Regions from separate parts of the Paenibacillus sp. FSL H8-0034 genome, predicted to be linked through region 1. Evidence: riboswitches for the same ligand, from Rfam matches in the RefSeq annotation. Region 1 holds a riboswitch; each other region holds the start of a gene.
The links. A riboswitch is a leader RNA that binds a small molecule or an ion and turns the genes downstream of it on or off. The one in region 1 is predicted to bind ZMP and ZTP.

Region 1 (2,199 bases):
CCAACGTTAACGGAAGGTCAATTGACCGTACTCGAGCTGCTCATAGGCCGTGATCGAATGAAGCCCTCGGATTTCATTGAATTTCTGGCAACAACACCTGCTGCGATAACTACTTTATTGGATAGAATGGAAAAAGCCGAGCTGCTCTCCCGTTCCCGTGACGAGAAGGACCGTCGTATCGTTTGGGTAGAGGTAACGGATAAAGGCAAAGCGGAATGTTTGCGGGGTACGGAAATACGAGAGCGCTTTCTGCAGCAGTATTTGAGCCGAATCTCCTCGCACAATCAGCAGCTGCTTGTGTACCTGCTTGGCAAGGTGGCAAACGCTTAGCTTGAAATCATGTTCAAAGTGGATTGTCTGAGAGTAACGGGCTGCATAAATATTGGACTTTAATGGCTGTGGAGGAACCTCATGAAAGCTCTCATCAAACCGCTTCTTGTTATCGTCGGTATGATTATTATTGTGATCATTGTTTTTAATGTAAATATTTGGGCTGGATTTGGCCTTATTGCTGCTATTATTATATTTGCCGCATATACATCCCGTGCAAGTCTTTATGCGCTGCGCGGCAGCAGGGAGTTTGCCAAAGGGGAAACCCCGCAAGCCCTTGAATGGTACAAAAAGGCTTATAACAGTAAGCCGTGTCCGGATAAGCATCGAATTGGCTATGGGTATCTGCTGATGCGCACGGGGGATGCCAAGCAAGCTGAGCAGGTTTTTGGTCCTCTTCTGAAAGCTACCAAGAGCCGGGATACACTTGTACAGGCCCAGTGCAATCTGGCTACGGCGTATTGGCTTCAGGGTAAGCAGGACGAAGCGGTGGCTTTGCTCACAGATGTATTAAAGGAGTACAAGAATACGCTTGTATATGGCAATCTTGGTTATTTTAAAATTCTTCATGGTGACCCAGAGGAAGCTTTGACGTTCAATCTTGAAGCTTATGCTTATAATGGGGACGACCTTACGATCCTGGACAATGTTGCCCTGAATTATTATAAATTGGGACAATGGACACTCGCTGAGGAAACGTATCAAAAATTGATGCTGAAGTCGCCTAAATTTGCCGAGCCTTATTACTACTATGCTCAAACCTTAAAGCAGCTTGGAAAAACAGATGAAGCCATTGAGCAAATCAATCTGGCTGCTACCAAAACCTTATCCTTCGTAACACCGCTGACGAAAGAACAGATTGAGCAGGATGCATTGCGACTGCGTGCGCTGGAGACAGATGCAAATAATAGTTGATTTTTCTCATCAATAGCGGTATATTCGTCTTCACCAAGCTATGTGTGACTGGCGGAGCATGGGCAACCATGGGGGAGCACATAGAAGCATTTTCGCCGTACGCCTGGGCAAAGGTAAGGAGTTCATTCTCCTTGCCTTTTTGCGTTTATACGATGGATCAGCGAAAGGATGAAGGAACATGCATAAGACGCTTATTTTGGATGGCAATCAGGTATCTAGGACAATCAAGGAGCAGCTCAAGGGGAGAATTGAATATTTGGCTGCGAAGTCGATTGTACCTTGTCTGGCAACGATTCTTGTGGGCAGTGACCCTGCCTCGGAAACCTATGTACGTATGAAGGGCAATGCGTGTAAAAGGCTGGGGATGGATTCACGGCGTATTTATCTCGACGAATCGATAACAACGGAAAGCTTGATAGAGACCATTATCTCACTAAACAACGATCCTGATGTACATGGTATTTTACTGCAGCACCCCGTACCCTCACACATTGATGAACGGGCAGCCTTCGAAGCGATCAGCATTGATAAGGATGTCGACGGGGTGACTGCTATCGGATTCGCTCAAACAGCCTTTGACTACGGCAGATTTCCTTCTTGCACACCTGCTGCAATTCTTGCTATTCTGGATGAATACGATCTATCCATTGAAGGCAAACACGCTGTCGTTATCGGCCGCAGTCCGATTCTAGGCAAGCCCGTATCCCAAATGCTGTTAAATCGCAATGCAACAGTAACGATCTGCCATTCCAAAACGCGTGATTTGGCCCAAATCGTTCGTTTAGCCGACATCGTCGTAGCTGCAGTCGGCAAACCGAAATTCGTACAAGGTGATTGGATCAAGCCCGGCGCCGTCATCATGGATGCCGGTTACAACCCCGGTAATATCGGTGATGTCGATTATGACGCCTGCTTCTTGCAGGCCAGTGCGATCACCCCCGTTCCTGCTGGTGT
Region 2 (2,199 bases), 2.2 Mb from region 1:
CGCCCAGTGACCGTCGCTCGGCATCCAGGCCCGCCAGGATATCGGTTCTTATGATCTCGTCTGTTTCATACACCATTTTCGCTTTCTCCAGAGCCTGGTTTTCCTTGTCCATGTTCGACACGTTCTCCTGCCTCCCTTTGTTTCGGGAAATTTTGTTTCCCTCTTACTCTATTACGTCTGTCTGCCCTCAACACAATTTTAAACGATTTCAACTACCCTTACAGAACGGCTGCTAAGTTACAACAACCTCCTGTTTTGCGTTAAACTGCCCGTCGAAAAAATTGCTTACTACTCCTTTTTTACAAGTATCTTTATACAATGTAGTCAGAATCGAGCTTACCTGTCTGATAGTAAGGATAATCCATTGATTTTTGTATTTTTTGAACCGTTTCTGCATCAGTAAAGCATTCAAGTAGGTACAGTCCTAGGTCAATTGAAGTAGCCACTCCACCACCCGTAATAACATTTCCGTCCCTAACAATTCTTGCTCTAACTACTTCTTCGCAATATGGTTCCAGAATGTCGTAAGCAGGAGGGTTTGTTGTTGCCCTTTTTCCAGTTAAAAAGCCTGCTGCCCCTAATAGTAATGCTCCTGTACAGACAGAAACCTTATATTTAACACCACTTGCCGTCTTTAACCATGTAAGAAATTCTACATCATTTTTAAGTTTTCTTGTCCCCCATCCACCTGGAACAAATATTAAATCATATTGAGATAAGTCAGGAGATACATGTTCTATTTTCATTTTGATGCCTAATTCATCTGTAACCTCCGATCGGGTTGAACACACATCCCAAGACACATCCTCCATAAGATTTAAGATTCTAAGACGTGTTATTGCATCATAAAACCCGACAAAATCTAACGTTGTCATTTGGTCAAACAGGATAAAAGCCATCTTCATTTTGAACACCTGACCTTTCTATTTTGAAGATAAAAAAAAAGCACTTGATCATTGATCAAATACTTTGCCCAGGCGTACGGCTATTTATCTGTGTACTTCCTCATGGTTCTCCATGTTTACGCCAGTCATACACAGTATTCACTTAAGAATAATCATACATAATAATTCCAATATTTACAAGACATAACGTTATGTCTAATAAGTAAACTACTCCGCTAACCTGTCCTTTACTTAAGTAGTAATAAATGACGAACAACTTTTTGCTCTATTTTGTGTCTAACATATGGAAAGGGGTGGTAATTATGCCAACATCAAAAGCATTCAAGCATTCTTATTCAGTTATGTTGGGAGTGTTTATTGCTGCTTTAACCATATACACGTTGTACACTTCAGAGGCTCTGGCAAGCGGGAGATGGAATGAACAGCAGGTAAAGCTTACATTGCTAGTCGATACACCTGTTTATGAGGAACAGTCCACTGATAGCAAGCCAGCTGGTGTCATATCAGCATTCCAATCGCTTCAAGTAATTGAAACAAGCAGAAGTGAGCAGGACACAACGAATCCATCGGACGGGTCCTGGTATCTCGTAAAGACGTGGTATGGCGATAAATGGTTGCGAAGCGGACCTGCGGTCATAAAAGAGAAATATTACCCAGTCCATTTGGAACTCACGTTTATGGGTGTCGAGGACTTATACGATTTTCCTGCGGATGATGAAAGTAACGGAGGGCAACTTTCCCCCCAGACGGTAACGACGCTTGGTCAGCTCTTCATTTGCAACGAAGGAGTCACTGAGGGTACCCAATCGGAATCAGATCACTGCCGATCATGGTATCGTATATTAACCTATTTAGGGGAAAAATGGATTGCCCCGACTAAAGCCATTGAGCATTACGAGAATCAACACTCAGCGGCAGCCCTTACCCCTTCAGCTGCATTCTACCAAGAAAAATTTCGTTCCAGCCGTGAGCTAGAGCCTCTCTTATCCAGATTCTCTATCGAGCCTGTTTCGATGCATACCGAAAATAATGTTGCCAGGCTTGAAGTCCGAAGACTTTACCAGCACCGCGAGAAATTAAACGACGAAGAGGTCGAAGCCCTTAAAAACGCTGTATTCCAATCACTTGGAGGTTATTTTCCTCTTTCGATTACGACGTATACTCTTTCGGACAAGGCTGATCTTGTCGGAAACATCATATCCATCGATAATACAGGTAAACGCGCGCTAGTTGTGAATTATAATAAATGGTCCGGTAAAGAACATCCTACTCCTGAAGCATATTGGATCAGGCT
Region 3 (2,199 bases), 1.2 Mb from region 1:
GCGTTGGCATGCCCAAAATACTTGAATGGGTTGACGGGCTGCAGCGTAAAGCCGTGCTCGGTTTTATGGGGATGATGGAGCAAATTCATGCCAAATCTTATAGCAGTATTTTCACAACACTGGCTTCAACTGAAGAGATCGACAACATTTTCAGCTGGATAGAAAGCAATCGTTGCTTGCAAATCAAAGCAGAGACGATCTCCCAATATTATAATGGCATTAAGACGCGTGAGGATTTGTATTTGGCGATGGCGGCCTCTGTATTGCTGGAGAGTTATCTGTTTTATAGTGGATTTTTTTATCCGCTTTACTTGGCAGGGCAAGGTAAAATGACGAGTAGTGGTGAAGTCATTAATCTGATACTGCGTGATGAAAGCATTCACGGGTTGTATATTGGCATGCTCGCTCAAGAAATATATGCGCAATTGGATGAAAACGAGCAGCAATCGGCATTCGATAAGCTTCAGAGTCTTATTCGCAATTTGCATAGCAATGAAGAGCTGTACACAGAGGAACTTTACCAATCTGTAGGATTAACTGACGAAGTGAAAGCATTTATCCGCTATAATGCCAACAAAGCATTCATGAATCTGGGGCTCGAACCTATATTTCCAGAGGAGGATATTAATCCAATAGTCCTGAATGGAATCAGCACACGTACAAAGCAGCACGATTTCTTTTCCAAAAAAGGAAACGGATATGTTCGTACCCTTCATGTGGAGGCATTGACGGATCGTGATTTCCTATTTGATTTTTGAAACGAATCCGTTATAGCCTAAGGATATGACCAGATATAGTTTAATTCAGTTACCTTATACCTACCGATTTGTGATATCTTTCTTGTAACAAAGCTGTTCTAGCTTAATCTATGGACTGCGTATTTAACTGGTATAGATGGAATATTAGATATGTGTGACTGGCGTAAACGTGGTGAACCACGAGGGAGCACATATTCATATCGCCGTACGCCTGGGCAAAGTATTTGATCTTAGGATCGAATGCTTTTTTACTTTAAGGGGGAATGCTCGAATGGGTTATTTTAAAGATTCGCGGAAAATGATTTGCAGACCATGGTGTACCTCAAGCCAGATTGGAAGGAAGCCTTACAATGCCTATCTGAAATGACGAGCAAGGATGAGCTCGCAGTCGTATCTGGAACCCTGTATGTAATTTCCGATGTAAGATTCTGGATTCTATACGAAACAGACTCCTATAAAGGCTTGTAATCTGGCATAGATTAAAAGGTTATCAAGCAACAGAAGCGGAGGGTAGGATATGAAGCTTGAACCAACTATCATCATTGATTTTAATCAGAAAAGAATGAAATTTGAGAAGCCTCTGCAGATTTGGCAAACCCACAAATTGGAGGAGATCAGTGGGATTTTTGAAAAGGTTCAGGAGGCTATCGATGGGCAGTTCTATGTGGCCGGTTATGTCTCATATGAGTGCGCACCCGCTTTCGAGAGACATTTCAGCGTGTGTGAACCTGATGCAGAGTTTCCTTTAGTGTGGTTTGGTGTCTATGAGAAGCCAGTAGAAGAGGACGACATAGCGCCGAAGGGGATGTACTCCGTTTCAGACTGGAGTGCAGGTACGAACCGCGTGGAGTATACAAACCATATTAAAAGCATTCATGCGGCGATTGCTCGTGGAGAGACGTACCAAGTCAACTATTCCACGCGTTTGAAGGCTAAGTTTACTGGAGATGATTTTGCCTATTACGAAGATTTGCGAGATGTCCAAACTAATTATTCTGCATATTTAAATGTGGGGCGCTATCGGATCTTATCGGTTTCACCAGAGCTTTTCTTCCACTGGAATGGAGAGCACATTCGTACCAAGCCAATGAAAGGTACTCTTCCCATAACGGGCAGCAAACAAACTTTGTTCGAATCGGAGAAGAACCGCACAGAGAATGTGATGATTGTGGATCTCCTTCGGAATGATTTAGGTCGGATTGCCAAGACAGGCACTATTAAGGTTCCACATCTGTTTGAAATCGAGGAATATCCTACGTTGTACCAAATGACCTCGACCATAGAAGCCAATACACAACCTGGGGTCACCCTGTTCGATGTATTCCAGGCCATGTTCCCATGTGGGTCGATAACCGGGGCACCCAAAATTTCTACCATGAAGATGATCTCATCCTTGGAAAAGGAGCCGCGTCATATTTATTGCGGTTCCATTGGGCTCGCT
Region 4 (2,199 bases), 5.1 Mb from region 1:
ATGATAGTTAGTTGGGTTTATTCACAAAATCCGTTGTCAGCAGAATTCTCTTCTACCACATATACAGCCCGAGCGCCACCAATGAGCTTCGGACGGGTGTAGGCCATCTGAACCGAGGCATGGCCAATGATCCGGATTGAGGGACGCAGCGGAATTGCGACAGGTTTCAAATGCATCCCGATCAGCGTTCCCCCGATATCTATGCCCGCATGGGCCGACACGGCTTCAACGAGACAGGCCTGCTTCAAATGTTTATAGGCATACGAAGCCATAGAACCGCCTGCACGCGGAACGGGAATCGCCGACACCGGCTCCAGCCGGTAAGCCAGCATCGCTGCACGCTCCATAACCAACGCCCGATTCAAATGCTCACAGCATTGAAATACCGGGTAAAAGCCAGCCTCGGCGCGAACGGCCTCAATCGCAGCGAAGATAGGCTGGGCAGCCGTTTCTGTGCCTGAAGTGCCAATGTGGTGACCCAGCACCTCGCTCGTACTCGTCCCGATGACAAGCAGCTGTCCCGCCTGGATATTACCTGCCTGTACCAGCTCACGCAGCACTTGTTCTACCTGTGACTGAATGTCCATACCCCGTTGCCTCCTTCGTCAAGCTGTACGAATGATTACGATTGAGGAGTGACTTTGTCTTCCAATTCCATGACTTTATGAATGCGGTTCACGTGACGTTCACCGTTGGAAAACTCGGTTTCCAACCAAACCTTCACAATGGACTCAGCCAGTCCCGGTCCGACAATACGTTCTCCCATTGCCAGTACGTTGGAATCATTGTGCTGACGGGTCATTTGGGCCGAAAACAGATCGTGTACAAGCGCACAGCGAATGCCGGCGATTTTGTTAGCAGCAATCGTCATTCCAATTCCCGTCCCACAAAGCAAGATCCCTCTGTCGGCCGTTCCTGCGGCGACCTTATTGCAAACCTCGATCGCATAATCCGAATAATCCACGGAATCCGTGCTATGACAGCCTACGTCTGTCACATCATGGCCTAAAGACTGCACAAGTTTAATAATTCCATCCTTCAACTGAACGCCTGCATGATCAGAGCCTATTACTATCTTCATTTGATGCGCCTCCTGACAAGTTTTCTGGACACTATCGTATGATGAGTTGATTGTCATCCAATTTGTCCATTATACCGTAATGCATACAGAAAAATGAAATCAAATATGGTGAATCCTAAACGAAAAAAGAGCATACTGCATGCCACTATCAGCACTGCAATGCTCTTTGCCCAGGCGACCGGCCGTATGCCCCGATGCTCCATTGTGGTTAGCCCCACTCGTCGCCAGTTACATCAGGTCCTGCTTCTTATTCTTATCATAACGGAAATGATCAAGGCTGTAAAGCCGTAAAACAACCTATTTCCTTGAACTTTTTTTCAAAAAAGTCTCACGCTTTAAGACGTCGTACCAACCGATGCAGGCATTCCTCGATTTCCGCTGCGCACTGTCTGTATAGCGATAAAGATCCGCCGAACGGGTCAGCAATATCGTAGTCAGGCAAAGACTGCTCCAGTTGTCTCACTCGCGCGCGTTCCTCCATTGTCACCTGCTGGGATAAAGACTGCTTGAACTGAAGCTCAGCAATCAACGCAGCCAGCTCGTCCATACGCGCTTTAGCGGACGGATCATCACTCACAAATTCTTTGAGTGTGTGCATCTTGTCTACGAATGCAGGGAAACGCTGGATCGCTTGCTGCTTGTGACTCGTGGTCATGGTGAGCACCACATCTGCCCAGTCCAGCAAAGAGCCTGTTAATGAGGAAGAGCTAATCGCCTGCAAAGCATCTTTTTCCCGCAATATAATTGCCGCATTGGTGGAAACAGGATAGCCATCACCCGCTGAGGTCCCGGCCGAACGGACTTCTATGTGATTCATCCCCTGCTCTTTCAGCATCGCGCGAAGCATACCTTCTGCCATCGGACTGCGGCACGTATTCCCGGTACACACAAACAATATTCGGTTCATTAGAAATCCCCGCCTTTCTCCTCTATGATGATTGGCTGTTGAGCCCTATTCCTATTGTACCTCAAAAGACGTAAAAATGGATATGTAGCTGTAGCCCTGAATCCGATTCATAATAAAAAGCGTGCACCGAATGCCAGCAAAATGACTCCACCTACGGCTTCTCCGTACTCTCCGACCCAATGTCCCGCTTTACGGCCGAGCATCAATCCGG

Region 2: it holds a riboswitch for ZMP and ZTP, as region 1 does, so the genes downstream of both, NST47_RS33855 (DJ-1/PfpI family protein) here and NST47_RS24170 (bifunctional 5,10-methylenetetrahydrofolate dehydrogenase/5,10-methenyltetrahydrofolate cyclohydrolase) in region 1, are expected to answer to the same signal.
Region 3: it holds a riboswitch for ZMP and ZTP, as region 1 does, so the genes downstream of both, pabB (aminodeoxychorismate synthase component I) here and NST47_RS24170 (bifunctional 5,10-methylenetetrahydrofolate dehydrogenase/5,10-methenyltetrahydrofolate cyclohydrolase) in region 1, are expected to answer to the same signal.
Region 4: it holds a riboswitch for ZMP and ZTP, as region 1 does, so the genes downstream of both, rpiB (ribose 5-phosphate isomerase B) here and NST47_RS24170 (bifunctional 5,10-methylenetetrahydrofolate dehydrogenase/5,10-methenyltetrahydrofolate cyclohydrolase) in region 1, are expected to answer to the same signal.

Annotation. Positions count from the first base shown of each region.
Region 1 is NZ_JBBOBS010000001.1:5,340,181-5,342,379, reverse strand. Features, by position in the region: gene NST47_RS24180 (MarR family winged helix-turn-helix transcriptional regulator) at 1-330, shown strand, start outside; gene NST47_RS24175 (tetratricopeptide repeat protein) at 412-1,245, shown strand; ZMP/ZTP riboswitch at 1,280-1,361, shown strand; gene NST47_RS24170 (bifunctional 5,10-methylenetetrahydrofolate dehydrogenase/5,10-methenyltetrahydrofolate cyclohydrolase) at 1,424-2,199, shown strand, end outside.
Region 2 is NZ_JBBOBS010000001.1:7,566,033-7,568,231, forward strand. Features, by position in the region: gene NST47_RS33850 (GNAT family N-acetyltransferase) at 1-112, opposite strand, end outside; gene NST47_RS33855 (DJ-1/PfpI family protein) at 312-905, opposite strand; ZMP/ZTP riboswitch at 965-1,044, opposite strand; gene NST47_RS33860 (hypothetical protein) at 1,208-2,199, shown strand, end outside.
Region 3 is NZ_JBBOBS010000001.1:4,184,112-4,186,310, forward strand. Features, by position in the region: gene nrdF (class 1b ribonucleoside-diphosphate reductase subunit beta) at 1-758, shown strand, start outside; ZMP/ZTP riboswitch at 903-982, shown strand; gene pabB (aminodeoxychorismate synthase component I) at 1,276-2,199, shown strand, end outside.
Region 4 is NZ_JBBOBS010000001.1:209,551-211,749, forward strand. Features, by position in the region: gene NST47_RS00920 (TIGR01440 family protein) at 18-587, opposite strand; gene rpiB (ribose 5-phosphate isomerase B) at 623-1,081, opposite strand; ZMP/ZTP riboswitch at 1,243-1,323, opposite strand; gene NST47_RS00930 (low molecular weight protein arginine phosphatase) at 1,410-1,988, opposite strand; gene NST47_RS00935 (manganese efflux pump MntP) at 2,096-2,199, opposite strand, start outside.